Regions from separate parts of the Paenibacillus sp. 05T425 genome, predicted to be linked through region 3. Evidence: riboswitches for the same ligand, from Rfam matches in the RefSeq annotation. Region 3 holds a riboswitch; each other region holds the start of a gene.
The links. A riboswitch is a leader RNA that binds a small molecule or an ion and turns the genes downstream of it on or off. The one in region 3 is predicted to bind cyclic di-GMP.
Positions count from the first base shown of each region.

Region 1: another riboswitch for cyclic di-GMP. It lies ahead of AC1DF0_RS05480 (glycosyl hydrolase family 28-related protein); the one in region 3 lies ahead of AC1DF0_RS30355 (LPXTG cell wall anchor domain-containing protein).
Region 2: another riboswitch for cyclic di-GMP. It lies ahead of AC1DF0_RS07380 (pyridoxal phosphate-dependent decarboxylase family protein); the one in region 3 lies ahead of AC1DF0_RS30355 (LPXTG cell wall anchor domain-containing protein).

Region 1 covers NZ_JBFTLA010000002.1:369,785-380,604, reverse strand. The annotation lists gene AC1DF0_RS05520 (polysaccharide deacetylase family protein) at 1-641, opposite strand, end outside; gene AC1DF0_RS05515 (lipopolysaccharide biosynthesis protein) at 671-1,954, opposite strand; gene AC1DF0_RS05510 (DegT/DnrJ/EryC1/StrS family aminotransferase) at 1,966-3,069, opposite strand; gene AC1DF0_RS05505 (acyltransferase) at 3,066-3,653, opposite strand; gene AC1DF0_RS05500 (nucleotide sugar dehydrogenase) at 3,671-5,002, opposite strand; gene AC1DF0_RS05495 (Gfo/Idh/MocA family protein) at 5,022-6,035, opposite strand; gene AC1DF0_RS05490 (YveK family protein) at 6,084-6,704, opposite strand; gene AC1DF0_RS05485 (polysaccharide deacetylase family protein) at 6,726-7,754, opposite strand; gene AC1DF0_RS05480 (glycosyl hydrolase family 28-related protein) at 7,993-9,378, opposite strand; cyclic di-GMP riboswitch class I at 9,459-9,543, opposite strand; cyclic di-GMP riboswitch class I at 9,637-9,721, opposite strand; gene AC1DF0_RS05475 (NAD-dependent epimerase/dehydratase family protein) at 10,039-10,820, shown strand, end outside.
Region 2 covers NZ_JBFTLA010000003.1:126,438-137,257, forward strand. The annotation lists gene AC1DF0_RS07370 (endo-1,4-beta-xylanase) at 1-354, shown strand, start outside; gene AC1DF0_RS07375 (SGNH/GDSL hydrolase family protein) at 435-1,613, opposite strand; cyclic di-GMP riboswitch class I at 1,900-1,986, shown strand; gene AC1DF0_RS07380 (pyridoxal phosphate-dependent decarboxylase family protein) at 2,081-3,769, shown strand; gene AC1DF0_RS07385 (methyl-accepting chemotaxis protein) at 3,750-5,474, shown strand; gene AC1DF0_RS07390 (AraC family transcriptional regulator) at 5,570-6,385, shown strand; gene AC1DF0_RS07395 (proline dehydrogenase family protein) at 6,467-7,420, shown strand; gene AC1DF0_RS07400 (helix-turn-helix domain-containing protein) at 7,730-10,033, shown strand; gene AC1DF0_RS07405 (extracellular solute-binding protein) at 10,046-10,820, shown strand, end outside.
Region 3 covers NZ_JBFTLA010000024.1:1,659-12,478, forward strand. The annotation lists gene AC1DF0_RS30355 (LPXTG cell wall anchor domain-containing protein) at 200-1,777, opposite strand; cyclic di-GMP riboswitch class I at 1,845-1,940, opposite strand; gene lysS (lysine--tRNA ligase) at 2,225-3,745, opposite strand; gene greA (transcription elongation factor GreA) at 3,835-4,311, opposite strand; gene dusB (tRNA dihydrouridine synthase DusB) at 4,654-5,691, opposite strand; gene AC1DF0_RS30375 (helix-turn-helix domain-containing protein) at 5,754-5,966, opposite strand; gene folK (2-amino-4-hydroxy-6-hydroxymethyldihydropteridine diphosphokinase) at 5,918-6,472, opposite strand; gene folB (dihydroneopterin aldolase) at 6,450-6,836, opposite strand; gene folP (dihydropteroate synthase) at 6,873-7,733, opposite strand; gene pabC (aminodeoxychorismate lyase) at 7,754-8,647, opposite strand; gene pabA (aminodeoxychorismate/anthranilate synthase component II) at 8,644-9,225, opposite strand; gene AC1DF0_RS30405 (anthranilate synthase component I family protein) at 9,243-10,817, opposite strand.

The sequences.
Region 1 (10,820 bases), on a different contig from region 3:
ACGATATCCCCTAAGCTTTCCTTCGCAATGCTCAAAAGACCTCTTCTATAAACATAATACGGAAAATCTACGTCATGGCTTATAAGCAGCCTAGGTTGTCTCTTCTTTGTTTCCAATCCAGGCCAGAGCCGCTTCATGATTTGAAGCAGGAAGTGGATATATTCGTTAATGATCGGCCTGTTCAAAAACCGTTCTTGCCATGCAAGCGATTGCCGTGCCGCAAATCGCTCATGGCTGTCTCTTTCCTTAGACACGAGCTCTTCGTACCTAGTCAGCATAAAAAAGGCGCTTCCGAATACATCGATACCGATGTAATACGTCCCCTCTTTCTCCTGGACATATGCTCCGTTCTCCCAAGGCTTGCCATATAGGACTGGCATATCCTTAAATATGTCTACCTCAATCCGCTTCAATGGACGCTGGGGCATGGAGGCCGGCTTTAGCCAATCCGCATCCCGTGCCTGCAGCAAAACATCGGCCAGATTAAGCTTATCCTTCTGGCTTCCTATTAGCGAAATTTCAACATCGTTCCTATCCTCATAGTGGATGCTGCAATCAACGCCAAGAAATTGTTCAAGGATGACACGGTAGATATATTCCCTCTCAGGTTTACGCGACATTGGAGATCGTAATATAAACAATTCCTTTACCCTCGTTCCTATAAGTGAATTCATCGTCCCCTAAACTTCTTGATAGAAAACCATGATAAAGCGAGATGCAACACATACCCGAAGGTAGAGGCCAGACTAAAATACAAAATAGCCGTCTCCGCGGTTTGATGCGTCAGTTCCCCAAATAATAATGCGCCTATTATGATCGTTGTTCTTATAAGCTCCCGGTAAAGATGCAGATCCTGCCGTTCCATGACGTCAATCGTCGTACCTACCGAGTTGGCAACAAATTGGCTCAGGTACATGATGGACAAGATACGAATAAAATCGCCTGACTGCGCCCACTCCTCCCCGAATAAGAAAGCAAAGGTTGATGGGCCAATTAGCACGATCACAATGATAATAAGCAAGCCTAGCAGAAAAACGTTTCGAACCGTTTTAAGAAAAAGGGGATACAGCTTCTCTGGCGACATATTGACATACTCCGACGACTCCGATAAATACACATGGCGGACAGAGGTCATAATTAGCGTCATCGGCGAACCAAGGATTCGCTGTCCAAGCGCCATCAAGCCTGCAACATGCGGTCCGTAATAGGCTGCAATCATAATCATAGGCAGGTACAAACCGATACCGTTCAATACATTCGACGCTAGCGATAGCATAGGAAATCTGCGGTAGCGATAAGCAACCTCCTTTAGATCCTTGCCGGTAGTGACGATGTTTTGATCCTTGACGTCCCTCTTCCATAATCCCCATTGCGAAATAACGCCGCCAAAGCGCCCGATAATCTCTCCCGCTATAAGGCCCGACGGACCGATGTGCAGCAAGCTGAAGCCCAGCTGGGTCCCGACCTGACCGATGCTCTGCGTATATTTTGTTCGCGATAGCTGCTTAAAGTATTTTTTGCGAACCGACCACGAATTCAATATTTGATAGAATCCAGCCCCGAACAAACCGATTATGACAAACAAGAAATAGTTTTTCATACTGGGCTCATTCATCCAATGCGCCAGAGGACTGGCCACGAAATAGATCGCGATTCCGCTTAATACGCTTACGACTACGCAAATACGCAGTGAAAGCGTCAGTACGCTCGAAGCCGTCTTGTCATCCTCCGGGAGCGTTATCGCGTTTTCGTAAGAGAGAGAAACCATCATTAGCAAAATCGCTATGATGGACGTGTACAAAGAGTAAGTGCCGTAATCGGCCGGATTATAAATCCGCGTAATAATCGGCAATGTCGCAAAGATAATAATCTGGCTTATGATCGTCCCGCTCGCCAGTACAACAACGTTTTTGAAAAATAAATCAGGTGAAAAGTTTTTTAACTTCTTGAGCATAAAAAGGCCCCTTATTGAAGAGCTTCAATTATTTTTTGGATCACGTACTGCTGGACGGTTGCATCGATTTGCGGCCATATCGGAAGCGAAAGTACTTCTTCTGCCAGCTGTTCGGAGACGGGCATCTGAACGCGCATTGACTCGTAAATCGGCAGTTTGTGGACCGGAACCGGGTAATAGACCATCGTGCTTATCCCTTCAGCCTCCAGCTTCTTCTGCAGCTCGTCACGTTTTCCATTCGTCACCCGAACCGTATATTGATGGAACACGTGCTTCGCATAATCATCTTCGCTTGGCGCAATGATTCCATCGACGCCTTCCAATAGCTTAGCATAGCGGTCCGCCGCGCTTCTCCGCCCCTCATTCCACTCATCGATATGCGGCAGCTTTATCCGCAGGATGGCTGCTTGTATTTCATCCAGACGTGAGTTAAATCCGACAACCTCGTTATAGTACTTTTTCTTGGAGCCATGAACCCGTAACATTGCCGCTTTCTCGGCAAACGAGGCGTTGTTTGTGACAAGCATTCCTCCATCGCCATAGGCGCCCAAGTTTTTGGACGGGAAGAAGGAGTAGCAGCCGAAATCTCCAATCGTGCCGACCTTTTTATTTTTATGCATACCGCCGAATGCTTGCGCGACATCCTCGACAACTACAAGTCCATACTTCTCGCTTATTGACATCAAACGATCCATGTCGAGGGTATGGCCAAAGAGATGGACCGGTATGATAGCCTTCGTTTTTGACGTTATTGCCGCTTCAAGCTGGTTCAAATCCAGGTTGTACGTTCTAGGCTCAACATCAACAAACACGGGAGTCGCTTTTACTTGGCTTATCGCCTCCGCGGTTGCGAAGAAGGTGAACGGTGTCGTGATGACCTCGTCTCCTTCCTGAATGCCTGCAGCAAGCAGCGCTATAACGAGGGCGTCCGTACCCGAATTTAACGCCACGGCATGCTTAACGCCCAAATACGCAGCAGCCTCCGCTTCAAACTGCTTTACGTTGGCACCCATAATAAATACGCCGTTATCGATAACGCTCTCAAAGGCGTTCATTAATTGCGGTTTGAGCTCGTGAATCTCATAGCTGAGGTCAAGAATCGGAATGCGTTTCATAGTGAACTCCCTTTCGTTTTTCGTACCAAGTCCTGCTCTATCGCATACTCGCGATCGCATTCGCCGCAGACGGCCTCATGATTGGAGAAGCGCAAAGTAGCCCCGCATTCGCATACCCACCCCAAACGCTTTGCAGGTACGCCGGCATACAATTCGTATGGGGCTATGTCTTTATTGACTACCGCTCCCGCTGCAACGAATGCCCACTCCCCGACGGTTACGCCGCAGACGATTGTTGCGTTAGCGCCGATAGATGCGCCGCGCTTAACTGTTGTTTTATAATAATCGCTGCTTCTATTGCGTGGAAATGCCGACCTTGGCGTTCTTACATTCGTAAACACCATGCTCGGTCCGCAGAAGACATAATCTTCAAGGATGACTCCTTCATAAACGGAAACGTTGTTTTGAATTTTGACCCCGTTGCCGATTGATACGCTATTGGCAATGAATACGTTCTGCCCCAAGCTGCAATTGCTTCCGATAACCGATGTAGGACATACATGCGAGAAGTGCCAAATTTTTGTTCCTTCTCCAATCGTGGCACCATCGTCAATAATGGCAGACGCATGCGCGAAATAACTCATGTTTTCAAACCTCCAGCTTATAGCAAATGGTAGTTATCCGGTTTTGGGTACGATTTCATGCCGTTTCTTGTATCAAATAGGCTTTGGCTTGCCCGGCCGATTAGGTCGTAATCAAATCCCGAGTGATCTGTCGTAATAACCGTAATATCGGCTTCGGCAAGCCTCTGCTCCGTTAGTTCCACGCACTCATATTGGTTGCCGTTATATCTAAACGTATCGATATGCGTATCGCTGATGACGACGGATGCTCCGCGTTCTTCCAGCAGCTCGATAATTTTAAGTACCGGGGACTCCCGATAATCGTCAATGTCCTTCTTATAAGCGACGCCCAGCAAATAAACCGTTGAGCCGTTGACCGATTTTTTATGCTTGTTGAGTATTTCGCCGATCTTCTGCACAACGAATTCGGGCATTGAATTGTTGATTTCGCCTGCAAGCTCAATAAGGCGGGTATGATAGTTGTACTCTCTCGCCTTCCAGGTCAGATAGAACGGATCGACTGGAATGCAGTGTCCGCCGAGACCCGGCCCGGGATAGAAGGCCATGAATCCGTACGGCTTCGACTTGGCAGCGTCAATGACTTCCCAAACGTTTATACCCATTCTATCGCACAGAATCGCCATTTCGTTGGCAAGCGCTATATTAATATGTCTAAACGTGTTTTCGTATATTTTCTCCATCTCGGCGATAGAGGGGCTGGATACGGCATGAACATCGCCGTCAAGCACTTGCCGATAGAGCGTCTGTGCAACTTGCGAGCATGCCGGAGTAATTCCTCCAACGACCTTAGGCGTGTTTTTGGTATTAAAAAACTTGTTGCCGGGATCGACTCTTTCAGGCGAATAAGCAAGGAAAAAATCTTCGCCGCATTTTAACCCCGTTGCTTCCAAGATCGGTTTAACCAGCTCTTCCGTCGTACCCGGATATGTCGTGCTCTCCAATACAACCAGCATCCCCGGATGCAAGTATTCGGATATCGCTTTCGTCGAGTTCTCCACATAACTCGTGTCGGGCTGTTGGTAAATATCAAGCGGAGTAGGCACGCATATGGCTATGGCATCGACATCGCTTATAAAGGAATAATCCGATGTAGCCCGGAGCGACCCGTTTTTGACCATAATCCGCAAATCCTCGTCAATGACGTCGCCGATATAGTTATATCCGCTATTCACCATATCGATTTTTTTCTGCTGTACATCGAATCCAATGACTTTGTACCCGGCTTTGGCTTTCTCAACGGCAAGAGGCAAGCCGACGTATCCTAAACCGATAACCCCGATGACGGCCGACTTATTGAGCAACTTTTCTATCAATTTATCGCTTAACTCGTTAAGCTTAACAGCTTCCATTGTATAAGACGCCTCCTGATTAATTCGTTTGTAGACTGGTGCTGCCGTCAAGAACAATATCGATAACTAGCTGCACCGCGGCTTTTCCGTCCTCGACCGTTACGGCTGGCTCGCGGTTATCCCGAATAGCCTCGGCCATATCTTCAATAATTTGCTGATGTCCCGATACGCCGTACGGATCGGCCTCAACCTTTTGCTTAAGCAAGTCTACCTCTTTATCGCTCATGGAATCGCACTTCCATTGCTTGATCCAGTTGGCGGTTACGCCTCCGATGACCGCATAACCGTTCTCGCCGAATATACTGATCGATTCCTCGAGGTTCTTGTCATAGATCGTAGTGGCTGCTTCCACTACGCCAAGGGCCCCGCTATCGAAACGCAACGTGGCGACGGCAACGTCCTCGGCTTCAATGTTTCGTATTCGCGTATCGACCATAGATTTTACTTGAACCACTCTGCCGAACAGCCATTGCAGCAAGTCCAGATTATGCACGGCTTGGTTCATTAACACTCCGCCATCCATTGCTTTCGTTCCGCGCCAAGGCGCTTGATCGTAGTAAGCCTGTCCCCTGTTCCAGCGTACCGTGGCATTTACATGGCTTATTTTTCCGAATACGTTTTTCTCCAACGCCGATTTAAGTAATTGAATTGCTGGCCGATAGCGATTCGGATGGACAACCGCTGCTTTGACACCCGAAACCGTCACGGCTTCGGCAATGGCATCGGCATCCTCGATCGTTAGCGCCAACGGTTTTTCGATTATGAGATGTTTGCCTGCTTTAGCAGCCTTCACGGCTAACGGAGCGTGTAGACCGCTAGGCGTACAAATACAAACCACGTCGATATTGGACTGTCGCTCCAGCATTTCATCGATGTTCACGTAACCTTCCACGCCTGTCTGGTTCATATACTGGTTCAATCTATTGGGATTCGTGTCGCAGATAGCAACAAGGCTTGCTTGCTCGGTTTTCTCGATTGCTTCTATATGTTTATTGGCAATATGGCCGCAGCCAACAATCGCATAATTAATCATTTTCCAATCCACCCCGCCCGCTCATTCTATTCCGTTTGTAATCATCGATTAGATGCTTGTGTTCTCTGAACGCTTTCTTCTCCGTTCCTGACGTTTCCCTTCCAGCATAAGAGCAATGCTTAGCCCCACAAAAACGCCTATAAACAAGGAGATGGCGAGATTGAACGCTTTTTTGGGACTGACAGGATCAGATGCTTGTTCGATACTTGCCAAGTCCAACATCGTTATATTTGCATACTGGATAATGGACTTAGACTCCGATAGAAACGTTTCTCCATATGCATTCGCAATAGCAACCGCATCTTTTACGTGATCGTCTTTTATTTTAATTTTGATAACAAGCGTGTCTACGTTCGTTTCCACTTCCAGTTTGCCCAGCAGTTCCGTTGCAGTAAGATTGCTGCCGAGTTTCTCTTTCACTTTGCCTGCTATGTAGTAGCTTTTCAAAGCATCCTTATACGTACCCGTTAACAGCTGGCTTGCTAAAAACTCATTATAAATACCTGCATCTCCTGAAGATGCTATACTCGCCACTACACTCACACTCGCCTGATAGGTAGGCTTTACGAAAGTATTTAATGCAAATGCGCCTCCGACAGATAATGCAATTACTAATAAAATAACTATAAAATACCGTTTGCTCGCCTCTTTTAAGAACTGGATGTCCATTCGTTCACCTCATGTTTTGGATTAATGCTGCGATTGATAGGAAGAACGTTTCTCTCTCTTTGCACTAGCTAATACTTGATTACAAAGCTCCTCCATATTCAAACTCGTCATCCCGTACTTATGTTGCAGATGTTGATAATGTTCGAGTATTCTGTTCAGCACATCCATATTTTCATTGGCATCACTTGCCAAATTATAGGGATGCCACCAGAGGTGATACACTTCGCCGTGTTTAGCCGCATAGGTCATTCCATCAAGTATTCTCTTAATACGAAGCGGTTCTAACCAGCGGAGCTTGGAAGAGTAGGAGCGGAAGAAGTGGCTGGCTGGTAGGTTTATGGGAAGTTCGGTCATTATTTCATCGATTCGATAACAATGATTGCCGGACAAATTAATATACGTATCGAGCAAACGAAGAGCTCTCAACGGCAGGGAATCATTGGTGCTATAGCCATGTTTGTATATCCAATGTTTCGGATTACCTCGATATGACTTAATACCTAATTGATTCAGTGCTTGCAAATAGGAATCATTGATTTGGTTTCTTGGAAAAACGATGCTCTCCAATGTCATACCTTGTTTTTCGGCGATTTGGATGCTTGCGTGAATATCAGCAACAAATTCCTTCTCGGTCTGACCAGATTCCTTGCAATAATAGTGTGAAAAGGTATGTGTGGATATCGCCTGAAATGGCGTTGTTCGAATCCGTTGAATAAGCGAAGGTGCAAAGTGATAGGGATCGAATGACTCATTTGCGCCGATCTGCTCACTCTTCAAGTAAGAATAAGGAGATAAATTTTGATTTATATAACTAGGCTTAATTATCGGCAAGCTATTAATCATTTCTTCCTTAGACTCAAAAAACAATAGCCCTACAGTCGCCCATGTGGCATGAATACCATACTTTTCGAATAACGATAATACGGTAGGAATTAACTCTCTTTCTTTTGCAAACGTACTATTATACCAATCTAGTTCATAAAGATCACGTATGCCCCAATACAATTCAAAATCAAGCGAAATAACAAATAGTCCTTTATGTCTAGTCAAAAATACTCATTCCTTTATGCAATGGTCACTTGCTATTTCCACAAAATTTCCAACATAGTCCAGAACTGTTTGCCTGCACCTGAAGCATATTCGTATTATAATCTTCAAGACTCGTCAAGTAAATAAAAATGAAACGACATTTTCCGTGCCTTTCACGGATAACTCCTTCTATATAATGAAAGAAGTTAATAAAAAAACTTCGACAATAGATGTCGAAGTCTCGTTGTTTACAAAACTATTATAGAACTTGTACGTTAAAGTTGCTGCTTGCGAGCTTAACCGTGAATTGTGCAGCTTGGATTGTGTTGTTCGAGCATACGATATTTTTTTGAGAAAACTGCGAAAGATATGTCGTTAAATCAATGCCTCCGCCAGTTATCATTTTGATTTTGTTATTTGTAATCGTACCGTTGTCCGCGTTTTGCCACGTCCAAATTGCTTTTTCTCCATTTTCAATGACATTTCCGTCAATCGTGAAGTTATTGATATTTCCAAGACGAATGGCTGTTTTGCCTTTTTGAACGCTTTTTGCACCCATAGTAATTTTGTTGTTGCTGATAACGATGTTTTTAACCGTTTCCGCTGCGCCAACCTCGATTGCAGCATAGAAGCTTCCTAAGCCTGTAATCGTATTTTGTTTAACCGTGTTGTTGCTGCCGTATACGCTAATTGCCGAATACATGTCTGGAGCAAGTAGCCCTTTATCCGAGCCCGATCTGTAATAATTATTTTGCAGGTACGAATTCGTAATTTGGTTGCCAGTTACCGTAATGCCTTGTGCATAAATTTTAATAGCACGTTTGGCATTGTTGTCGAATTTGTTATTCGAGATCAAGCTGTTTGTGTCCGTGCCTTTTCCTGCATCCATGTTAGGATCTTCATAATAGATGCCATCGCCGTCATCAGCAGGACCGATATGGTGAATATAGTTATTAGTTATCGATACATTAGCTGCTGCAGCTTCGCTTTTGCCCCAAGTCGTTGTTACGTAAATACCTCTAGCAATCATGCTTCCACCAGTAGGGTTGAGCGCAACAATATTCTTCACTTCATTACTATCGATCGTGATTGCTTTCGTATTGCCGTATACAAGGATTCCCGAAAGCACGCCCGAGAAGTAATCGCTACTCGTTTTCGTGCTGTGGGAAGCATTCGCTACAATCGAATTGTTGATATTAACGCGTTCGCTTCCTCCGCTTACAACGAGTACACGGTTAACTAGTTTGTTGCCGTCGAGCGAAATGTTGCTGATCTCAATATCCTTACCCGATACACGCATTAATTCCCAGCCGAAATCTTTTGTGCTAGCTTTGATGATCGAAGTTGCGCCATCACCGAGCACTTTCGTGTTGCTGCTTACAGCGAGCGGATCTTTCGGGTTTACCAGGTACGTTCCTTTCGGGAAGTAAACCGTCGTTTTCTTCGCAGCGCCTTCTGCCAGCGCTTTTTTGATCGAGGACGTATCGTCCGTCTTGCCATCTCCCTTTGCTCCGTAGGTCTTAACATTTATCATATTAGCAGCGTTCGCTTCTTCGATGAATAGTCCATAAAAACCGATGCCGCTCAAAATCGTTACAAGCACCATCGCGGTCATGCTTTTCGTTAATTTACTGAAAATGCCCATTTTCACTACCTCCATATCCTGAATGAAATAAATAGGACAATCCCAGATTTCAGGATTGTCCTATTTCATCCTGAAAACATTTCGGGAACTGGCTGGCATATGGTTTCCCATTTAGCCCCTGTAGTTTTGCGTCCCGCGCTTTCACGCGGTTTGCCGTTATCGCTGTTTCCAAATATTAAGTTAGTGAAAATGTTGGTGTGATGAATAGAAAAAGAACTTATGACATGTCATAAGTTCTAAAATAGAACCTGAAAAGTTTTCGGAATCTGGCTGGCGTGTGGTTTCCCATTTAGCCCCTATAGCTTTGCGTCCTGCGTTTTCACGCAGTTTGCCTTTTCGACACATCGAGTATATGAAGTTACTTAATATTTAAATAAATATTACCAGACTAATAGGTATAAAGCAATAGGTTTTAATAGATTCATAGCCTAATTTTGAATAAGATTCGACACTTATTTTCAACAGGGGTTTAGCCATAAATTAGAACTTGTTTACAACCTCTTCCTAAACAATTATCATAGTCAAGTAGACCCTGCTATCACCTATTAGACTCAATCTTTAACAATACTCTAGCAGCGTACATAATAGCAAAACGCCGGTCTCCAAAGAGCCGCAATCGGACTTCTTCACTAAAATCAGAAGGGAAAATGGGGTGGTAGCGTGAAAATATTAATTACGGGCGGCTACGGATTTATTGGCTCTTTTGTTGCTGAGAGGTTTTTCAACGAAGGACATGAAGTCATTATTATAGATAATATGACCTCCGGTCATATATCGAATTGCAAATTCCGCCATATATCATACATCGCGGATGTGGAGAGCACCGTTTGTGAATCCATCTTCGAAAACCATAACGTTGACATTGTTGTGCATTTGGCTGCCCAGATCAATGTAGTCACTTCGATGGAAAATCCATACGCAGATACAAAATCGAACATCCTAGGACTAACCAACATTTTGCAGTTGGCCGCAAAATATAAAACCAAGAAGCTCATATTCGCTTCCTCTGCGGCCGTCTATGGAATGAACGATCAGATTCCGCTAAATGAGGATATGCCTTGTCAGCCCGTCTCGCCATACGGGATCAACAAGCTTCTCGGGGAATACTATTGCACAAAGTGGAACGAAATTTACCAATTGGATACGATTTGTTTCCGATTCAGCAACGTATACGGACCGCGCCAAGGATCGATTGGAGAAGGCGGAGTCGTATCCATTTTCATGGAACGGATCCGTGATGGCAAGGAGCTTGTGATTTACGGGGACGGCAGCCAAACCCGCGATTTCATATACGTGGAGGATGTCGCGGATGTTATTTATCAAGCAAGCCTTTCTGACCAAAGCGGCATCATGAATTTGTCCACCGATACGGAGCAATCAGTCAATGATCTAGTCAACATATTGAGCAGCATTCGGCCGATCCCCGAAATCAAGAAGCAAAA
Region 2 (10,820 bases), on a different contig from region 3:
GATATTCGTGCAGCTATCGAACGATATGCGTCGCTAGGACTGCAGCTGCATATTACGGAAATGGACTTATCGGTATTTGCCTTCGAAGACAGACGCACGGATCTTACCACTCCTACGGCTGAGATGATGCAGTTACAGGAGGAAAGGTACGGTGATATGTTCCAGTTGTTCCGGGAATATAGCGATGTACTGACAAGCGTTACGTTCTGGGGAGCCGCTGATGACTATACGTGGCTGGATGGATTCCCGGTTAGGGGTCGTAAGAATTGGCCGTTGCTGTTCGACACGAAGCATCAGCCAAAGGGCTCGTACTACAAAGTGATTAGCCAAACGGCGGAAGCGCTTGAAGGCTAATAGCTAGTGAGACGGTAAACAGTGAAAGACGGCCGCCATCCCTATATTAGGGAAAGGAGGCCGTCTTTCGTTTCCCCGCGTTAGGATACGAAGCCAAAGCCGAGGATCGTAAACCTTTTGCACGCGTGATTGGGCGACATCTCGATTTCCACCGTGTGCTCACGCGATTCTTGCTCCGTATACAAGATGACTACATGGCAATGGGTCCATTTGATTGCCTGTGGGTCGACGACTTTCACAATCTCGCCGTCAACGTAAATGTTAGCGCTGCCGTAATCGTCGCTTCCTGAATCTTTGTAGACCAAGAGGAGACTTTTGCTGCGAATCGTCATCGTAAAGTTGTGGTTACTCGAATCTGCCGTATGCATCCAATTGTTAGGGAATTGAGGCGTGCCGTACGGATGGTCGTCCATCTCCGCCATTTGAAGTTCGGTATCGATTGCGTCGAAGCCTCCTTCCGATATATTGGCTATGCTAGAGCCGTTGGCCCGATCCAACAAACGGACATGGACGAAGTCATTACCGATTACCGGCGGCTTGTCGATCACAATATGTTCATGATCCATGGCGGAACGGTCGGTTTCGGCGAACAGCCAGCCTAGACAATCGGCCATGATTGTATGACCTGCATTGGTCGGATGGTAGATGTCGCTGAAAAATTGCTCTTTGGTAATGATGTTCCCCTCGTCTTTGGTTATCTGAAATTGGTCCACCACCGCATCTTTTATGCTTACCATGGGAAGCTCATAATGATAACCAACGGGCGCAAGCCGATCTTGCAAATTCCAGTCGCTTTCGAACACACTGAACAATAGGATGACGGCTGGAGCGTTGTCAGCAGTCAGTGCTTTTAATACCAGGCTTTCGTAACAGCTCCCTTCCGTTTCGTCGTCGGCGTCATTGACTGCAAATTCCACAATGACGATATCAGGGCGTACGGCTCCATCTCTCAGAACATCCCTCTGATAACGAATCATCCCCAGCTCGGAGGGCGTGCCGCCGAGTCCAGCTTTGACGAAACGAATAGAATCGCCGCCGTCCTTTCCGAACATCGACTTGAAGGTGGAATATGACCGATGAGCATAGCAGTCGGTATGGAGCGGATTGGCTCCCGCGCCGTGAGTAATGGAGCCGCCAATGTAGGCAATCGTAATCTCTTCGCCTCTTTTCGCTTTTTCGATAGCGGTTTTTAATCTCCTGTTGTTTCCTTTGTTTAATAGCGATTTGGCAATTAAATCGTTGTATGTTTCGTCTGTCATAGATAATCTCCTCTCTTTTAAATATGATCTTAAAACGAATGGGAGGATAAGAAAACCTGCTGAATCATAGCTGTATCGGGGTTGAACAGATTGGCAGTAGCAGGAATATTGCACCAAATATAATCGGTCGACAATATCGAACAAAGGAAGATTGTGACAAAATGATGATTTCTTAAAAAAATTAACGAAATCTCTATTTCAAATCTATTGATCTCTGAAATGTAAAATAGTAGAATGTTCCTATTCGCTGTAAATGTTTACTAATTGTATCGATGAACTTTCCTAAAATCACATAATGCAAATCCGTCGAAAGACGAGAGACGCAAAGCTATAGGGACTACTTCTCAAAAAGAAATGTCAGCCAGTTGCAAAAGATTTAGCAGAGGCATGTCTATGGTCGTCCATAGGCATGCCTCTTTGCTTACAACAAAAAAGAGAGAATAACGAAATAGGAGAGAGTGGAGACAATGAGCGAGCAAGAGATGAATATCCGGACCTTATTTCCAAGCGACGACGGCAACGAGCGACAACGAGACGATCTTATAGCACTATTCAGGCAAATCGTAGAAGGGGTCGATGCTTTAAAGGATCCCGATTCCGTTAATTTAAAAGGAACGAAAGATAGAGGAGCTACTTTCTATCAGGATTTAACGAAGAACAGCCGCATTCCCGTTAGCGGAAGCACGCAAAATGAAGTGAACGGCGAGCTGCTCAAGCTTCTGCACGGTCATCCCTACCATACGAAATACTTTTTGACTAATATTTTGCCCATGGCCAGTATTCCGGGCATCATGGGAATGCTCACCGCTTTTATGGTGAATGGCAATAACTTGTGGGACGTATACGGACCTGCCGGAGCGGAGGCCGAAGTCAGAGTCGTTGCCATGATGTCGGCGCTGATTGGTTATGACCCTACGGCAAGCGGCGGATATACGACTTGGGGCGGGCAAGGGGCCATCTTTACGGGACTTCGACTAGCCATTAATAAATATGACGCCAAAGCTGCAAAAGCAGGCGTACCTGACAACTTGTTTGCCTTCTGCTCGGAAGCGGCTCATTACAGCCTGTTCAAATCGATGGAAGCAACGGGTCTGGGCAGCAATAACCTGATCAAAATCCGTACGCGAGAAGACAGCTCCATGGATGTTCGGGATCTCGAAGAGAAAGTGGAGAGCGTTATTTTAAGCGGAGGCGTCCCTGTGTACATTGTGGCAACGACAGCGACGACGGATGCGATGGGCATCGATAATGTCGAGGAAATCTTGGCTGTGTCAGAGGAACTAGCGACAAAGCATGGCATTCAAAGGCCGCATATCCACGCGGATTCAGCGCTGGGCGGATTTTTTGCCTTCTTTAACGATTACGACTTTGAAGGAAATCTACATAAATTCGATACTGAAACACTATCTGCGCTTCAAGCGATAAGGGAGAGAATGAAGCATTTGGGATTGGCGGATTCGTTGTGCTTTGACTTCCAGAAGCTCGGTCAAACGCCGTACTCCACGAGCTTATTCCTTGTGAAGCGGGCATCCGATCTCAAGCTGCTTGATTTGGAGCCGGATGAAACGCCGTATGTTGGACATCGGGGTTATGGGGATTATCATACGAGCTATACGCTGGAATGCTCTAGAATGGGCAGCTCGATCAGTATTTTAAGCGCGCTAACGGCTTTCGGCATCGAAGGTTATCAGAAGCTGCTCGCCCAATTCGTCGAAGTCAATATAGCGTTCAGGAAGACGTTGGCTGCCGAAGTTCCCGAAGCCGTCATCGTCAATCCGCTAAATCCGGGCATTATCACGCTGTTCCGTTTGTATGCAGATCGTAAAAACGGCTATCACGCGGAATACGAGGGGCTCCGCAGCTATGCGGAGATTGAGCGCGAAAATAAGCTGAACGAGCTATTGTTCGAAATATTGGGCAGAGACCGCGGAAAAATGTTTTTCGGAGATACGAAGAAGCATCTCTACGTGCCAACCGCGGACCGGGCGGGTCAAATTGCGCTGTATGCGGCTAAGTTATTCGTCATCTCTCCGTACACGCAAACTTCCGATGTCGGTGCAATCGTTCACTATTTGAAACAAAAAATCGCTGAAACGTATGCCGCTTTTGATCGGCTATCCACGAAGGAGAACAACCATGAAGAAATCTATTCTTAAATTGAATTGGTTCAGAGAACATCTTGCTGTCAAAATCTCGGTCAGCATCCTGCTGCTGCAGGTCGTGACATGCGTAGCCTTTGCTCTGTCCGGCTATATGACGCAGAGCAACCTCTCGGAGAAGCTTCTGGAGCAATTCGATAAGCGGCTCGCGACGGATATTCAAATCGCGTCGAACACGCTCGCAGCCATTCCGGGAAGCGATATTCAACTGACAGGGGCGGACGATCCGAACTACGCGATAATCAAGACGGAGCTCGAGAAGCTCCAGACCGTTCATAGCTTGGAGAACATTTATATTTTATCCAATACCCAGGATGAAGAACGGATTCTGATTTTGTCGGGCGTCCCTGACGACTTCGGAACCGCTTATCCGTTTACTGATGAAATGAGGGAAGCCATTGCTTCCAAGAAAACGATGTTCAGTCCGATTTACGACGATGAATACGGCACGCATAAATCTATCTTCGTGCCGCTGACCGATAAATCCGGCACCGTGTACGGCATCTTGGGCATCGATCTCGATGCTTCCGTTGTGCCTGAGACTGCATCCAGCTCGAACTGGATGACCATTATCATTTCCGTCATCGTCTTCGTAGTCGGCAGCGTGATCGCCGTTATTATTAGCCGAATCATTACGAATCCGCTTCGCAAACTGATGATTGCAGCCGAGAAAGTAGCGGCCGGCGATATGAGAAGCCAGTTCTCGATCGACAGCAAGGATGAGATCGGCAAGCTGGGTGCCGCTTTCGGCATCATGATTACGAGCTTAAAAACATTGATCGAGCAGGTCATCGCTTCGTCCGCCCTTATCGGGGATACGAGCAAGCATCTGAAGCAATCCGTGAATGAATCGACGAATAGCGCGCAGCAGGTGGCCGAATCGACGAGCAAAATGACAGAAGGCATTACGGAGATCGTGCAGAGCGTATCCGAAAGCCACTCGAGCATTCATAACATTGATACCGACATCAAAGAAGTATCGGCAGGCATGAAGGAAATTCAAGAAATCGCGTCCGAGGTCCATTCGCAATCGGAGCAGGGGCAAGAGCTTGTCGATCGTACCCTCCAACAAATGGAGACGATCAAGCAGGCGATGCAGCAGTCGCAGCAAGCGGCAGCGGCGCTGGAGACACGTTCCAATGAAATCGGAGAGATTATCGGCATTATAACCGAAATATCGACGCAGACGAATCTGCTTGCGCTTAATGCTTCGATCGAGGCGGCACGGGTCGGCGAGCTCGGAAGAGGCTTCGCGGTCGTTGCCGAGGAAGTCAAGAAGCTGGCAACGCAGTCCGCTCAAGCGGCGCTGTCCGTTAACGAGCTCGTCTCGAGCACGCAATCGAACAGCCATCTGGTTAAGCAAAGCATCGAAGAAGGAACGAAGGCTGTCGAGCTTGGCCATTCTTGGATTAGCGGTACCCACCAAAACTTCAAGCATATATATTCGGGCGTTTCAGAGTTTACCGTCCACACGAACCATATGTCCGGCTCGCTGGAGAAGGTAGAGCATTCCTTCGTACGCATCACGGATGCCATGCAGCAAATTAACGGGGTCACGCAGGAGCAGGCAGCCGGCACGGAAGAGGTTGCTGCGTCCGCTCAACAGCAAAGCGCGTCCATGCAGGAAATATCGGCTGCCATCCAGCAGCTGTCGTCTCTTTCGGTTGACTTGAACGAATCGGTAAAGCCGTTTAAGCTGTAGTAGTATCGTTCGAGCACGCTGAGCCCTTCCGCCTTCGAGCGGGAGGGCTTTTTATTGCGAAGAAACTTTCTGTTTATGAAACGAGGACTCGAAACATGTCTGATGTGACCTTTTACCGCCATGAGGCGCTGCCTTTCTTGGAAGCTAAGCGATGTCTGAAGAGCGATCTAGCGTACCAAAAACATTTTCATGAGGAATATTCGATCGGGTTGATCGATAAAGGCGTGACGAACGCTTGGTGCGACGGAACCATGCACCGGGTCGAGGATGGAAAGGCAATCAGCTTTCCGCCGATGATGCTGCATGCCTGCCAGCCGGAGACGGGAATGGAGTGGAATTACAAAATGCTCTTCGTCAAGCAGGCTTGGTTAGAGCAGCTTGACCTTGAACAGCGGGAGCGCGATCAGCTTCATATCCCGTTTCTATTGGCCGAGGACAAAAATAGAGTCTGTCGCTATCGCATTAACCAAACGATGGAGGCTTTTATGGGAAACGGTTCTCCTCTTGAAATCGAGACGGCTATGATTGAGCTGATACATGATCTCGTTAGTCAGAACGCGTCAGATTTGGTGCATGAAATACAGCAAGGCAAGCAGGATCAGAAGTACGTCAAGCTTGTACAGGACTATATGCATGAGCATTTTACAGAGAAGCTGACGATGGAGGAGCTCGAGAACGTAACGGGAATAAGCCGATTTCATCTCATTCGGTTGTTTAAACGATGGAATCATCTGCCTCCTCATGCCTATCAGAATCTGCTGCGCATTAATTATGCCAAGGCCGAATTGATGAAGCGGCGACCGATTGCCGACATTGCAACCGATGCGGGATTTTATGACCAGAGCCATTTTGCGAGAACGTTCGGCAGGATTGTAGGAGCAACGCCATACTCTTACGCGTTGTCATCTTAATAACAAAGAGCAATTTTGTACAATACCGTCATCCCTCTACTCCGTACAATGGAAGGAACTTGAGTAGGGGAGAGATGTTGTATGCACCATGAATCGAATTTGGAAAAACAATTTTCAGCGGCTCTAAAGTCAATCGCTCGCCGTGAAGACCTGAAAGCTTACGTAGAGCGGACACCAGAGCTCTATATGCTGCTTCAGCAAGCCGCTTCTCGGTATGTTACGGGTGAAACCCGACAAGAGGGAGTTGCCGCTAGCCGCCGGCTGGCCCGGGAAGGGTATAAGTTTTCCATCGAATATATCGGTGAAAATACGACGGATGCTGACGAATGCGAAGCGGCTGCTGCGGAGATGAAGGCGCTCATTCAAGATTTGGGGCGGGCCGGACTTCCAGCTCGCGTATCCTTCGATCTGTCGCATATCGGGCTTTCGTTGGATAAGGAGCTTGCTTATTCCCATCTGATGGATGTGGCAGCCTATGCCGGAACTGTAGAAACGGAGATTGAGTTATTCATCAGCATGGAAGAGTCCAGCAAGACGGAGGATATACTATCTGTCTACACAAGCGCTGCAGCAACTTATTCGAGCATAGGCATTACGTTGCAAGCTCATTTGAATCGAACGCCGCAGGATTTGGAAGCTCTAGCTGATTCGCCACGTCGTGTACGGATCGTGAAAGGCGCTTATCAAGAACCGGAAGACCGCGCAATCCATCGGTCTCCTGCTCTTAATGAACGTTATTTGGAGCTTGTGGAAAGCGCCATTCGCCAAGGCCATTACGTATCGATTGCTACCCATGATGAAGCGATTGTGGATGAAGTGCTGAAGAACGGGTGGCTGTCTCATGGCAATGCCGAATTCGAGATGCTGTACGGTATTCGTCCGGAGCTGGGAAGCAAGCTGCAGGCAGACGGGCACTCGGTTAGAATCTATCTCCCATATGGCCATGAATGGTATTTGTATCTGTGCCACCGGATTGCGGAGTACCCGCCGAATCTGTACCGTGCGGTAATCGACATTGTGAGTAAACGCATTTGAATCGTGTTTGATATTGAAAAACCGGTCACTTCAGAGTGGCTGGTTTTTTTATGGGCCGAATATCGCCGTACCCTAGGCGATTGCCGTGCGGCAAGGCGGGAAATGGTACGCCTATAACCGCGATTGTACCTTTACGGAACAGGTGACTGTCGGTATCCTATTCAAGAAGTAGATGAGTTGAGGTTTGCTGCCTAATCCATCATAAGCAACTGTAGCGGACAGTTGTTTTTTTATCTTAGCAGTATTGCGATTTGAGGTATAATTAGTTATGATAGCGCTCTCAATGTTGAACCGGAAGGAGGCCTTGCCTTGCCTAAATATTCACGGGTGTTCAGACGGTTTCTCATCTCTTACATCATTATTCTGATCATTCCAAGCATTGCGGGTTATATGTCGTACAAGACCGCGATAACCGTGACGGAATCCGTCTCGATCGAGAACAGCGTGACGCAGCTCCAGAAGAGCAAGGAGCTATTGGAACGTCGTATGGCAGAGGTTGAAGGCTTCACTAGGCAGCTTGCGATCAACCAGGATTTGAACATTTTGATGAATGAGAACGGATCGGGCGACGCGTCCAATGTGTATGGGATTTGGAAAATGATGAGGAACGTCCTCACGTTCGGCCAAACGAATGATTTCCTGAAGCATTATTATGTTTATTTGAGCAACTATAATGTACTTTTGACGCCGGGTTCGGCTTATTTTCGGCCGGAGCATTATTATGAAAGCTATCATTACGAGGATATGCCGTTCGAGAAGTGGAAGAGCACGGTTCTAGAAGGAACTCATCGGAGCGAGATGATACCGTTAAGCCCGTTCATGGACAATAAGAACGAAACCTCGGTCGTGACCTATATGCAGTCTCTTCCGCTCGACAGCTTCACGGGCACGTCGCCCGCCGTCGTCGTCGTAATCATCGATCAGCAGAAAATTACCGATTTACTGTCCGGCATAACGGACCGTTACGGCGGATGGGTTCATATTTCCGACGCGGACGGACATACGGTTGGCTTGCAGGGTACGGATGAAGCCCATGTCGGCCTGCTATCGGCGGACGACAGCTTCGACGGGGAGAAGCTGAGCCAATTTTACGAAGACGATCTCGTCATTACGATTCGCTCCGACTCGACCAATTGGGTCTACAGAGCCGGTATTCCAAGGCATGTGCTGATGGAGAGCGCGAACCAGATCAAATACATTACGTGGTCCGTAACCGGTGTCGCGCTGTTCGTAGGCGTCGCGGCGGGTTTGCTTCTTTCGTACCGGAACAGCGCTCCGATTATTCGGATCGTCGGCGTTATGAAGGAGCAATTCGGGCAAGAAGGGCAATCGGAACGCAACGAATACGATTTTCTGCACGGCAATATTTCGCAGATGCTTACGAATAACAGACGGCTGGAGTCCGAGCTGCATCGGCAAGCGCCGCTCGTGCGAGACGCTTTCTTCAAGCGTCTGCTTGCGGGCGAGTTCCAGACGAGGGATGAAATTATAGCGGCTGCCGTTCAGGCGAACGCCGGATTGACCGGCGATACGGGGTATGTCGGTATAATGCAGGTGAACGGTTACTCGTTGATGGACAACGTCGAGGTTCTGAACGAGCTGAACGCGGCTCGTCTTATTTTGAAGCAGGCCTTGATCGACACCGGAAGCTCGGTCCGCATGACGGATATCGGCTCAGACAAGATTGTATTCCTATTTGCCTATATGGATAAACCGACGGCGGTCGAGATCGGCAAGGATGAAGTGACGATGACGCTGGATCGCATATCGCGGCTTGCTTTTGAGGAGTACCGGATCTCGACGACCGTAGCGCTTGGCGGCATGTTCCAAGCGGTGACGGAAGTGAGCCAGTCGTTCGAGCAGGCGAAGCAGACGCTGGACGTGGCCGTACATCAGAACAGGAAAGAACTGAGCTGGTTCGAGGATACAAGGCAAGAGAGCTCCACCTACCATTATCCGCTCGAGCTGGAGCTTCGTTTGATCGGCACCGTTCGTGCCGGAGAGCAGGAGGAAGCAGCGCGGATTTTGCATACGATCATTTCGCAAAATACGGTGCATAGGGAGCTTTCCTATGAGATGAAGCAGCAATTGGCGGGTGAAATGAAAGGAACGTTCCTGAAGCTGCTCGACCAGAAGGTATTCATCGAATCGGAATCGTTCGAGGAAATGAAGAACCGAATTATCGCCATCCAGCCGGCAGAGCCTCTGGAAGCGATTCAAGTCGAGCTGGCTGCCGTTATGAATGTGCTATGCGAAGTTGTTCGAAGCCGCAAGAACGATAGCCATACGCGGACGATCGAGCAGATTAAGAATTATATTGAATCGGCCTATACGGATTCCGCGCTGACGTTATATCGGGTAGCCGAGCAAGTGGAACGGCCCGAGAAATATATCTCGCAGCTGTTCAAGGAAGTGACGGGCGTCAATCTGTCTGATTATCTAGAGAACGTAAGGATGGAGCAAGCGGCCGAGCTGCTTCATAACGAAGTATTGACTGTTGACGAGATTGCCTCCAGAGTAGGCTATAACAGTTCGCACTCTTTCCGAAGGGCTTTCAAGCGGGTAAGAGGCGTATCGCCGAGCGTATTCAGACAGTCCGCCCTGGACGGATAGGAGGGAAGCAAGTTGCAGAAGTATTTCATTCGGCTCATTGCCGTATTGCTGATCCCCTTTATTCTAGGAGGCTGTACGGATATAAATAATAAGGGCGGTTCGGAGGACGGGAGCGGCAAAGATGCCGATGCCGTTCCGATCCGCGTATTCGCCCAGCAGGATACTTGGTTCGATCTTGCAACCAATGATTTCTCGAAGGAGCTGGAGAAGAAGTTCAACGCGAAGTTTGAATGGATTGCCGTTCCTTATGAGGGTGCAAGGGAGAAGCGCCAAATATCGCTTGCCAGCGGAGACTATGCGGATGCCTATATTCTGACTTCGTATATTGACCAGTTCTCGCAAGCGGACGTACTTAGGTACGGCCAACAAGGCGTCTTCTTGCCTTTGAACGAATTAATCGAACAGTACGCGCCTCATATCAAAGCCGCCATGGAACAGAATCCGACTCTAAGAGCCTACAGCACGGCGCCGGATGGGAACATTTACGGCTTGGTCGGGTACAGCGAATGTTACCATTGCTCCTATCCAAGTAAAATGTGGCTGAACACGAAGTGGATGGAGCAGTTAGGGCTCGCAATACCGCAGACAACGGAGCAATTCAAGCAGGTGCTGCAAGCGTTCAAGACGCAAGATCCGAACGGCAACGGCGTAGCGGACGAAATACCGCTTAGCGGCTCGATCGAGGATTTTGGCGTTCGCGTCATCCCTTTTCTAATGAACGGCTTCATCTATGACGACGATCGTACGTATCTTCATTTGACGAACGGTCGCGTCGATACGGTAGCCG
Region 3 (10,820 bases):
TAGCATCTATAGTCCTATATTACCATATGATTCTAGTAAATCAATACTATCTAGCAAAAAATAGATCAAAATTTTACAAAAAGGCGGGGACCGACACTCCAAAACCTCCTCAGTTCCTTTATAAACAAGACCAATCGACAAAAAAACTGCCCCGATTACCGTAAAGGCTATCAGGGCAGTTGCTTAGCAATTCTTAATTCTATGCTTTTGTTGATTTTTTCTTTTTGAACGTAAGCAATCCAATCAACAGCAGGCCAAGACCTGCCATATAAGTAGGAAACGAGCTTGTATCGCCTGTTTTCGGAAGCGTTGCTAATGGAACTTCGTTGTCTGTAACAGATGCTTCGTCTTCTTCTTTAACTGCATCCGTATCAGTGTCAACCGATCCTTGCGGTACCTCGTTGTCACCCTCTTCGACAACTTCCTCTTCACCTGCGTCTACCGATCCTTGAGGTGTATCGTCTTCGTCAACAACAACTTCTGTTTCCGGTGTTGCTGTTGGCTCAAYTGTCGGAGTCGGTTCTACCGTTGGTTCCGGTGTCGATTCTGGCGTTTCTACCGGCGTAGGAGCTGGCCTTGGTGTTGTTGTTGGTTGTGTCGTTGGTTCCGTTGTCGGCTCTACCGTTGGTTCCGGTGTCGGAACTGGTGTCGGTTCTGGCTTTACTGTCGGCTCCGGTGTCGGTGCCGGCGTTGCTGTAGGCTCCGGTGTCGGAGTCGCTGTTGGTTCTGGTGTTGCTGTCGGCTCCGGTGTCGGAGTCGCTGTTGGTTCTGGTGTTGCTGTCGGCTCCGGTGTCGGAGTCGCTGTTGGTTCTGGTGTTRCTGTCGGCTCCGGTGTCGGGGTCGCTGTTGGTTCTGGTGTTGCTGTCGGCTCCGGTGTCGGAGTCGCTGTTGGTTCTGGTGTTGCTGTCGGCTCCGGCGTCGGTGTTGCTGTTGGTTCCGGTGTCGGTGTTGCTGTTGGTTCCGGTGTCGGTGTTGCTGTTGGTTCCGGTGTCGGTACAATTACAGTCTTCTTCACGAAAAACTCGATTTCACGGATTTTATCCGTCTGAGCTGTCGAGGAACCGGATTTGATTCCGCTTGCTCCGTAGGATGTCGTCTCCGTTTTATATTTGTTGCCCGATTTCCAAGTGATCTTCACGCACACGACATCATGTTTCAATAAATCCGTGTCGTTGATTACGTTCCAATTAACAGTCTTCTTGTTGTTCTTTAATTCGCCGCTCACGACTTTTTTGCCGCTAGGTCCTACTTCAAAGCTATTAGAATTACCTACCGTATATTTATAGCTGGCATCGTAGCCTTCCGTGCAGCCTGGAGCCGGCAGTTCCTTGTAGTAAAATTTCACATAGGATATTGTTTGTTCTTTATAATAAGTTACCCATTTCCACTTACCGTTGACTTTTTCGTATTTCTCATAAGCATACTGAGGCGCCTGAAGGCCACTTCCGCTAATAGCACCGCCGTCATACTCATAGGTTTTAGTTGCACCATCCGATAACCCTTCAACTTTCACGCAAGTAATGGCATAACCATCTCCCGCATTCCAGTTCAAATTGGTTTTATCGTAGTCGCGGGAACCGCTAACGACTTGGTCCCCATCATCGGATAGGGAAAAATTATAGTTGTAAAAGAAGACCTCATCCACATAATCGCCGCTGCAATTGCTTGCCGCCCCACCGCCGCTTCCATGGGCAAAAACCGTACCAGCCGTACCGATCGTTAAGATGACGACCAACTTCAACAATAGGGCTGACTTCAACCACTTCTTCTTAATCATAAATACCCTCCCCCATAATATATGACGTCATGGCTTCCGCAAAATAAAAAAGACCGCCATGACAGTTCATGGCGGTCGGACGATCATAGCATCGATAGCTTAACGATGCCTTAGACTCCTGGCTTTGCGTCCCAACCTTTCGGATGGTTTGCGATTTACATGAGATATTGTTGTTTTGTTAGCTTTTTTGCATAAATATGTAACAATTGTGATTCGCAAGTCCTATTCTATTACTGTTACTATGAAGGTGTCAATACTAGATTAGCATTTTGAGAACATAAATTTCACGCCATTAAATGTATGCGTATTCATGCGTTTGTTCGACAAATTTCATCATGATAATTAGTAGAAGAAATAAGAAAAAGCGCGGCCGTCAGACGGTTATTCACCATCAACACGGCCACGCTTCTATAGTTATTTATATCTTGCTTCCATATAGCTCGTCTCTTACTCGCCAGAGCGATGATCTCTCATATGCGGGAACAACAGTACGTCCCGGATCGAAGGCGCATTCGTTAACAGCATAATGAGACGGTCGATGCCGATTCCCAAACCGCCAGTAGGCGGCATGCCGTATTCAAGGGCGCGGATGAAGTCATCATCCATCTCATGCGCTTCGTCGTTGCCGTGCTCTTTCTCTACGAGCTGTGCCTCGAACCGTTCGCGCTGGTCAATCGGATCGTTCAGCTCGGTAAAGGCGTTCGCGTGCTCGCGTGCTACGATGAATAGCTCGAAGCGGTCCGTGAAGCGCGGATCGGCTTCACTCTTCTTCGCCAGCGGCGAGATCGCAACCGGATGTCCGGTAACGAACGTAGGCTGGATGAGCGTATGCTCGCCAAATGTTTCGAAGAACGCGTTCAAGATATGACCAAACGTCATATGCGGCTCAACCGCAACTTTATGCTCTTTAGCAAGGCGATGTGCTTCCTCGTCGGTCATCTCCACGCTGAAGTCGACACCTGTAAGTTCCTTCACGAGATCTACCATCGAGACGCGGCGCCATTGCGGAGTCAAGTCGACTTCTTGGCCTTGGTACATAATCTTCGTTGTGCCAAGCACCTCTTGTGCGATATGCGCAATCAGATTCTCGGTCAGAGCCATAATATCTTTGTAGTCAGCGTAAGCCTCATACAGCTCGATCATTGTGAACTCAGGGTTGTGACGCGTCGAGATACCCTCGTTGCGGTATACGCGGCCGATCTCATATACCTTCTCCAAGCCGCCCACGATAAGACGTTTTAGATGAAGCTCGATCGCAATACGCATATAAAGCTGCATATCTAGCGCATTATGATGAGTGATGAAAGGACGAGCAGCAGCTCCGCCCGCTATCGAGTGCAACGTTGGCGTCTCTACTTCTAAGTAACCTCTCGAATCGAGATAACGGCGCATCGATTGAATGATTTTGGACCGGGTAATAAACGTTTGTTGAACGTCCGGATTCACAATCAGGTCGACATAACGTTGACGATAGCGCAGTTCGACGTCCTTCAGGCCATGGTACTTGTCAGGCAGCGGAAGCAACGACTTCGTCAATACGTCAACATCTTGCGCTTTGACGGAAACTTCGCCTGTATTCGTCTTGAACACGACGCCATGTACGCCGACAATATCACCAATATCAAGCAGATCGAAAGCAGCGAACTTATGCTCTTCGACCGTGTCCTTGCGGACGTAGATTTGAATCTTGCCGCTCAAGTCCTGGATATGCGCGAAGCCTGCCTTGCCCATGCCGCGCTTCTGCATAATACGGCCGGCGATGCTCACTTTAACCGCTTGGCCTTCCAGCTCTTCCTTCGTAGACGCTTCATAGGCTGTTAGTATATCTTTGGCATTATGAGTGCGCTCGAACTTCTTGCCGAATGGGTCAACGCCTAAAGCGCGAAGCTCGTCTAGTTTGTCTCTGCGGATCTGCAGAAGCTCACTAAGCTCCTGCTCCTGTCCCTGCTCGTTATTCTCATGTTCCACTTTCGTTCATCTCCCTGATACGTAAGGGTAACCGATAACGTTCAAAAAGCTTCCGGCAAGGAAGCTTTCTAAACCATTCATCGCAAACCTTATTTTTTGATATCGACAATTTTATATTGAATGATGCCGGCTGGTACGTTCACTTCTACAACGGTGCCTTTTTTCTTGCCTAGAATCGCCTTGCCAACCGGACTTTCATTAGAAATCTTATTTTGGAGCGGATCGGACTCCGCAGTGCCTACAATCGCATATTCCATTGTGTCGCCGAATTCCATATCTTCAACCGTTACAATCGAACCAATGCTCACCGTATCGATATCGATATCATCGTTATTGATGATACGCGCATTACGAAGCATCTTCTCAAGCGTAATAATACGGCCTTCGATAAATGCCTGCTCATTCTTCGCGTCCTCGTATTCGGAGTTCTCGCTAATATCGCCATAACCGATTGCAACCTTGATCCGCTCAGCGACTTCGCGGCGCTTGATCGACTTTAAGGTTTCCAGTTCCTCTTCAAGCTTCTTTAAGCCGTCCTGAGTCAGAATGATTTGCTTATCGTTCATCTTTCCGATTCTCCCGTCGTGTGACTTATTTTCATACCGTGTATGAATTCACTGTTACCTAATATATTACGCTTCATTGCCATCATACCTTGAGTCATTTCACTTTAAAGGAGTCTCTTGAGAGCCTCTTTGGATTATATTGCACGATTATATTTCAAAGTTGCCCCCAATGTCAATCAAAGCCAAACGTCCCATTGAAACCGTTTCACTTAGGCGTGAATCCATACATTCCGCATCATGCCGACATCTGTCGAACTTTGTCGATGCAAGTGCCGCTGCCTCCAAAATGAAGCATGCTCCGACATGGCGCTCCATTAAAAGCAGCGGCAACCGGCGATCCATTTAATGAATGATCTCTTCCGCTGCGGTATGGACGGATGAAGCGCCATTCTGCTCCTGCACGGCCTCTTCCTCCAATGAACGAATATAATTTCCCAAAATCGCCACCATGCGATCGCGGTCCGTTTCTTCCATAATAACGTCCTTCACGCGCGCGCCGCCTGGCAAGCCCTTCAAATACCATGCTAAGTGCTTGCGCATCTCGCGCACGGCTACCGCTTCGTTCTTCAGCGCGATCAGTCGGTCAAGGTGCAAGATCGCGACTTCCATCTTCTCGCGCGGTGCCGGATCGCCCAGAAGCTCGCCCGTTGCCAAGTACTGAATCGTACGATAGAGCATCCATGGGTTGCCCAACGCGCCGCGTCCGATCATAACGCCGTCGACGCCGGTGTGATCCAGCATCCTTCTCGCGTCTTCTGGCGAGAATACGTCGCCATTCCCAATTACGGGAATAGATACCGATTGTTTGACATCCCTTATGATGTCCCAATTCGCCTTGCCCGTATACAGTTGCTCCCGCGTCCGTCCATGTACGCTAACGGCTTTGCCGCCTGCGCGCTCAACCGCACGAGCGTTCTCGATCGCATAAATATGCTCGTCATCCCAGCCGATACGCATCTTCACCGTAACCGGCTTTTTCACTGCGTCTACGACAGCAGATACCATCTCATAGATTTTGTTCGGGTCAAGCAGCCAACGAGCGCCGGCGTCGCATTTCGTTACCTTCGGTACGGGGCATCCCATATTAATGTCTATAATGTCTGCATTCGTCTGCGTATCGACAACCTTCGCCGCCTCGACCAGCGACTCACGGTCGCCGCCGAATATTTGCAAGCTAAGCGGCTTCTCGCGCTCGTCAACGAACAGCATCTCCATCGTTCGTTTATTTCCGTGCAGGATCGCCTTGTCGCTCACCATCTCCGCGCATACAAGTCCCGTTCCGAATTCCTTTGCTATTAAACGAAAAGCAGGGTTGCACACGCCTGCCATCGGCGCCAGCACGACCCTATTCTTCATCTCGATGTCGCCGATTTTCAGCATGCCGTTCCAAACTCCTCATTGATATTATTTGATCCCAAGCGCCCTGTGCCGGACGTCAGGCTTTATTCACGGTTATCCGACATTAATTCCTCATAGTCGATCCCAAGCGTGCTCGCGATATGGTTAAGCAGCTTCGGGTCTGTCTTCCTCGTACCGCGCTCAAGCGAGCCCAATACCGCAACAGATACGCCAAGTACTTTGGCCAGCTCCTGCTGTGTGTAACCCTTCAGCTTCCGAAAGGCTCTGACGCGCTGCGCCAATTGATTGTTTTCCATAACGTGATGCCTTCCTTTCCATCCTGAAGCGCGCTGCCGGCCGCACGTGCAACCTCACTCTGCAGCGTATGCGATACTTCGATAACATCGTTTAACGGCACAAGCACGAATGACCGCTCCATCATGCGCGGATGCGGCAGTGTCAGCTCCTCTTGATCCATTCTGACATTATCGTATAGCAGGAGGTCGAGGTCAATGGTTCTCGGTCCCCAACGTATCTGCCTAACTCGCCCTAGCTGCAGCTCATATTCGAGGAGCTTGCGCAGCAGTTCGATCGGACTGAGCGAAGTGCGGATCGCTATGGCCATGTTCAGAAATGCAGGCTGATCTGTATAGCCGACAGGATCTGTCTCATAGATGCCCGACACACTCCGTACTTCAATGGTTGGTTCATGGTCAATCAGTCCGATAGCCTCCATCAGAAGCTGCTCTCGCTCTCCCATATTCGACCCTAAAGCGACGTACGCTTCGAATGACTGCCCGTTAGGCGGGAATCGCTCTTCCATGTGCACCCCGCTTTCTCCGCATCTCGATCGTTACCCCGTCAAAGTGGATATCGAACGGAGGATGCGGCTTTGTTACTCGAACCGTCACTTCATTTACCATAGTATAAGCTTCCAGAACCCGTGATGCAATGTGACCTGTTAAAGCTTCAATCAGCTTGAAAGGAGGTCCTTCCACGATCTCTTTCGTGAATGCATGGATCTCCGCGTAGTTAATTGTATAGTTCAAATCATCGGTCTCAGCAGCTTGGCCAAGCTCCATATGCAGCACGACATCGACGTAAAATTGCTGCCCCAGCTTATTCTCTTCGGCAAAAACGCCATGATACCCGTAGAAGCGCATCCCTTTAATCGCCATTTGGTCCATTTCCGTCACTCCCCTCACAGGCAAACGTCTTATTTCTTACTTTGTTGTCTTAAATTTCAAAATAGCGTCCGTCATCAAAGCGGTCTGCTTCATCTCGCGAACGTCATGCACCCTTACGATATGACTGCCTTGCGCGATACCAAGCGCGACTGTCGCGGCTGTGCCGAATGCCAACTCTTCCACGGGCAAGCTCAGCGTGTCGCGAATAAACCGTTTGCGCGATGTGCCGAGCAGCACCGGATAGCCCAGCGCCGACAGTTCGGATAAGCGAGCAAGCAGCTCCAAGTTGTTCTCGTACGTTTTGGCGAACCCGATACCGGGATCGAGCCATACCTGAGTCTCCGAAACGCCGGCCGTCTTCGCGATCTCGACACTGCCAAGCAGATCAGCCAGCACATCGGGCACGAAATCGTTGTAGTCCCGCGCATGACGGTTATGGTTAAGAATAACGGGACAGCCGAACTCTGCGGCCACTGCCGCCATCTCGGGGTCACCCTTCAAGGCCCATATATCGTTAATAATGTGAGCGCCCGCTTCGAGCGCCTGACGTGCAGCAGCAGCCTTATACGTGTCTATAGACAGCGGTATATGCGGAATTTCCTTCCGCACCGCTTCAATAACAGGAATGATGCGCCGCAGCTCCTCATCAAGAGGAACGGGCTCGAAACCCGGACGCGTCGATTCGCCGCCGATATCGAGAATATCCGCCCCATCCTCCACCATAGCAAGCGCGTGGGCTACTGCAGCATCCACCCCCGTATACTTGCCGCCATCAGAGAAGGAGTCAGGCGTCGCATTGAGAATGCCCATAATTAATGTACGTTTGCCAAGCTCCAGCCGAATGCCGCCGTTCAACTCATATAACCAATGTCTATTATGCGTGCTGCTCTTGCTCATGCTGCCACTCTCCTTAACCGTTATTCATTCCCGACAAGTCGCGATGTATCCGCACGATAGAGTGCTAGCAAGCCTCTCGTCAGATCTCCCGCATAACCGTCGCCAACTTGTACAGTCTCGTTCCTGCTCGCAATGTCGGATAGCGTCGTAATCGGTATAAGCTCCTGTATGGAGTTAGTCATCCATATTTCATCAGCTCGTACAAGCTCTTCCCATGTAAAATGTCCTTCATGCACCGCATGCCCCGCTTCCCGTGCAAGCTCGATAACACGCTCGCGCGTTACACCGGGTAAGATGCCCGTATCAATAGCCGGCGTGCACAAAATGCCGTCCTTCACATAGAACAGATTGCTCACAATGCCTTCAGCGATCCAGCCTTCCTTCGTCAGCATAAGCCCCTCGGCTCCTGACGGAGGAGAAGAGGCAAGCAGCTCACGCTTCGCAATAATATTATTCATATAATGGAGAGATTTGAATCTGATGTCGCCTTCCGGCGTGTTCCGCCGCGTCTGCAGCAGCCTCAGCTCTCTTCCATGCATAGGAATCGAATCATTGACCGGCGGCAGCGACTTCACGAGCAGCAGCACGCTCGGCTGCTCGTAATCGCCCGTTGGGAGACCAAGCTCGCCAACACCCGCGCTTACCGTCAGACGGACATAACCGTCCGTCAGGCCGTTCGCAGCCAGCAGCTCCGTCACCTGCTCGCTAATTTCCTTCTCATCGCCGCGATACAGAATGCCTAGCTGTTCGCAGCCAACCTGCAGCCGCCTTAGATGGCGGTTCAGCAGGTAAGGACGGCCGCCGTAAGTACGGAACGTCTCGAACAGGCCCAAACCGTACAAAAAACCGTGATCGTAGACCGAGATCACGGCTTCGCCTGCTTCCTTAACAGAGCCGTTCAAGCTGACTTTCATCGCGCGGCTCCGGTTTTATTTTGCAAAAAGTTACGAAGCATCGTCAGGCCATGCTCCGTGATGATCGATTCAGGGTGGAATTGAACGCCCTCAATCGCGTATTCCTTATGACGAAGACCCATAATCTCGCCTTCATCCGTCTCAGCCGTAATCACGAGACAGTCCGGCAGCGTCTCGCGTCGAACGATCAGCGAATGGTAGCGCGTCGCCGTGAACGGGGATGGCATGCCTTCGAAGATCGACTTGCTGTCATGATGAATGAGTGAAGTTTTGCCGTGCATCAGCTTCTCCGCGCGGACAACCTCGCCTCCGAACGCTTGTCCGATCGATTGGTGGCCTAGGCATACGCCGAAGATCGGAATAACGCCTTTGAAATGGTCGATGAGCGAGAGACTGATTCCCGCTTCATTAGGCGAGCAAGGACCTGGCGAAATGAGAATATGGTCGGGCTTCAGCGCTTCAATGCCCGCTAGGTCGATCTCGTCATTTCTTTTGACCACAATCTCTTCGCCAAGCTCTCCCAAATACTGAACGAGATTGTACGTAAAGGAATCGTAATTATCAATTACAAGGATCATCGTCTAAGCTCCCCCTCTTATCCGTTGTTTGCTCCGGCCAACTGTTCGCTGTACTGAACGGCCTTCCACAACGCCTTCGCTTTGTTCAGAGATTCATAATATTCGCGTTCCGGATTCGAGTCGATCACGATACCGGCACCTGCCTGTATATGAGCAACGCCATCCTTGATAGCCATCGTTCTAATAATAATATTAAATTCCATATCGCCGTTATAGTCAATCCAGCCGAGCGATCCCGTGTACGGACCTCTGCGTACCGGCTCAAGCTCCTCTATAATTTCCATCGTTCGAATCTTCGGTGCTCCTGTAATCGTGCCTCCCGGGAACGTAGCCGCAATGACGTCATATGCGTCCTTGCCTTCGGCAAGAACCCCTTCGACTTGCGACACGAGGTGCATCACATGCGAGTAATACTCGATGACCATAAGTTCCTTCACTTCAACCGTCCCGTACGTCGATATACGGCCGAGGTCGTTGCGTTCCAGATCGACGAGCATAATATGCTCGGCGCGCTCCTTCTCGTTAGCGACAAGCTCCTCTGCAAGCTGGCGGTCTTCTTCCTCTGTCCGCCCTCTGCGCCTCGTGCCGGCAATCGGCCTCGTTGCCAATCTGCCGTCCTGCAGCTCTACGAGCAGCTCCGGTGAAGCCGACACCAGCTGGAAGTCAGGGCAGCGCAGGAAGCCCATGTATGGCGACGGATTGAACAGTCTGAGCCATTCGTACAGCTCTTCCGGTGACGTATCAATCGCACGGCTTTGACGCTGGGACAGATTTACCTGGAACACATCGCCTTGGCCGATATAATTGCGAATCGCTTCTACGGCGTCCATATACGCCTGCTTCTTGAACGGTGAGCTAATATCGTTCATTTGTTCGATGTCGATATGAAGATGATCCGCTTCCGTCAGCTTAAGGCGCTTCTCCTTGACCGCCTCCGCCTTGCGGCACGCTTTCTCTTCTTCGAACCATGTCAGCCAGTAGTCTGTCATCCCCTCGGCGCGAGACAGCGCACGATCGTAGGCTTCCAGCAGCTCCTCCTCACTGGCGTTCGGATCAATTGGCATATGGACAGCACAATAAACGACAGAGCGCTCATGATCAATAATCCATAGTTCATTCATTCGCATGAACAAGTAATCCGGCAAAGTCAGATCATCGTCCGCAAGCTCCGGCAAACGTTCTATCGAACGTATCACATCATAGCTCCAGTAGCCGACACAGCCGCCGATCCACTTCGGTCCATAAGCTAGACGCGGTCCGACTGCGCCCGCCATCCATTCCCTCATCACTTCAAGCGGCTTGCCATGCCAGTTGCGCCGGCTTTGCTCCTCTAGCGATTCGTAGGTGACGGACTCGGCAGTCAGTCCTTTGCCCCGAATAATGGCATCCGGATGCAAGCCCAAATACGTATACTTGCCATCCTTCCCGCTCTCCAGCACAACGGCATACGGTGATGCGTCCTGCCATGCTTCTTCCCAAGAAGTGACTATGCCGCTATCACGGCTCTGAATCGGCAATTCCTTAAGCAACGGAAGCGTCGTATATTTCCGCTCGGCGTGCCACCGGACCCACTGCTTTCTATCGGTGACCATCAC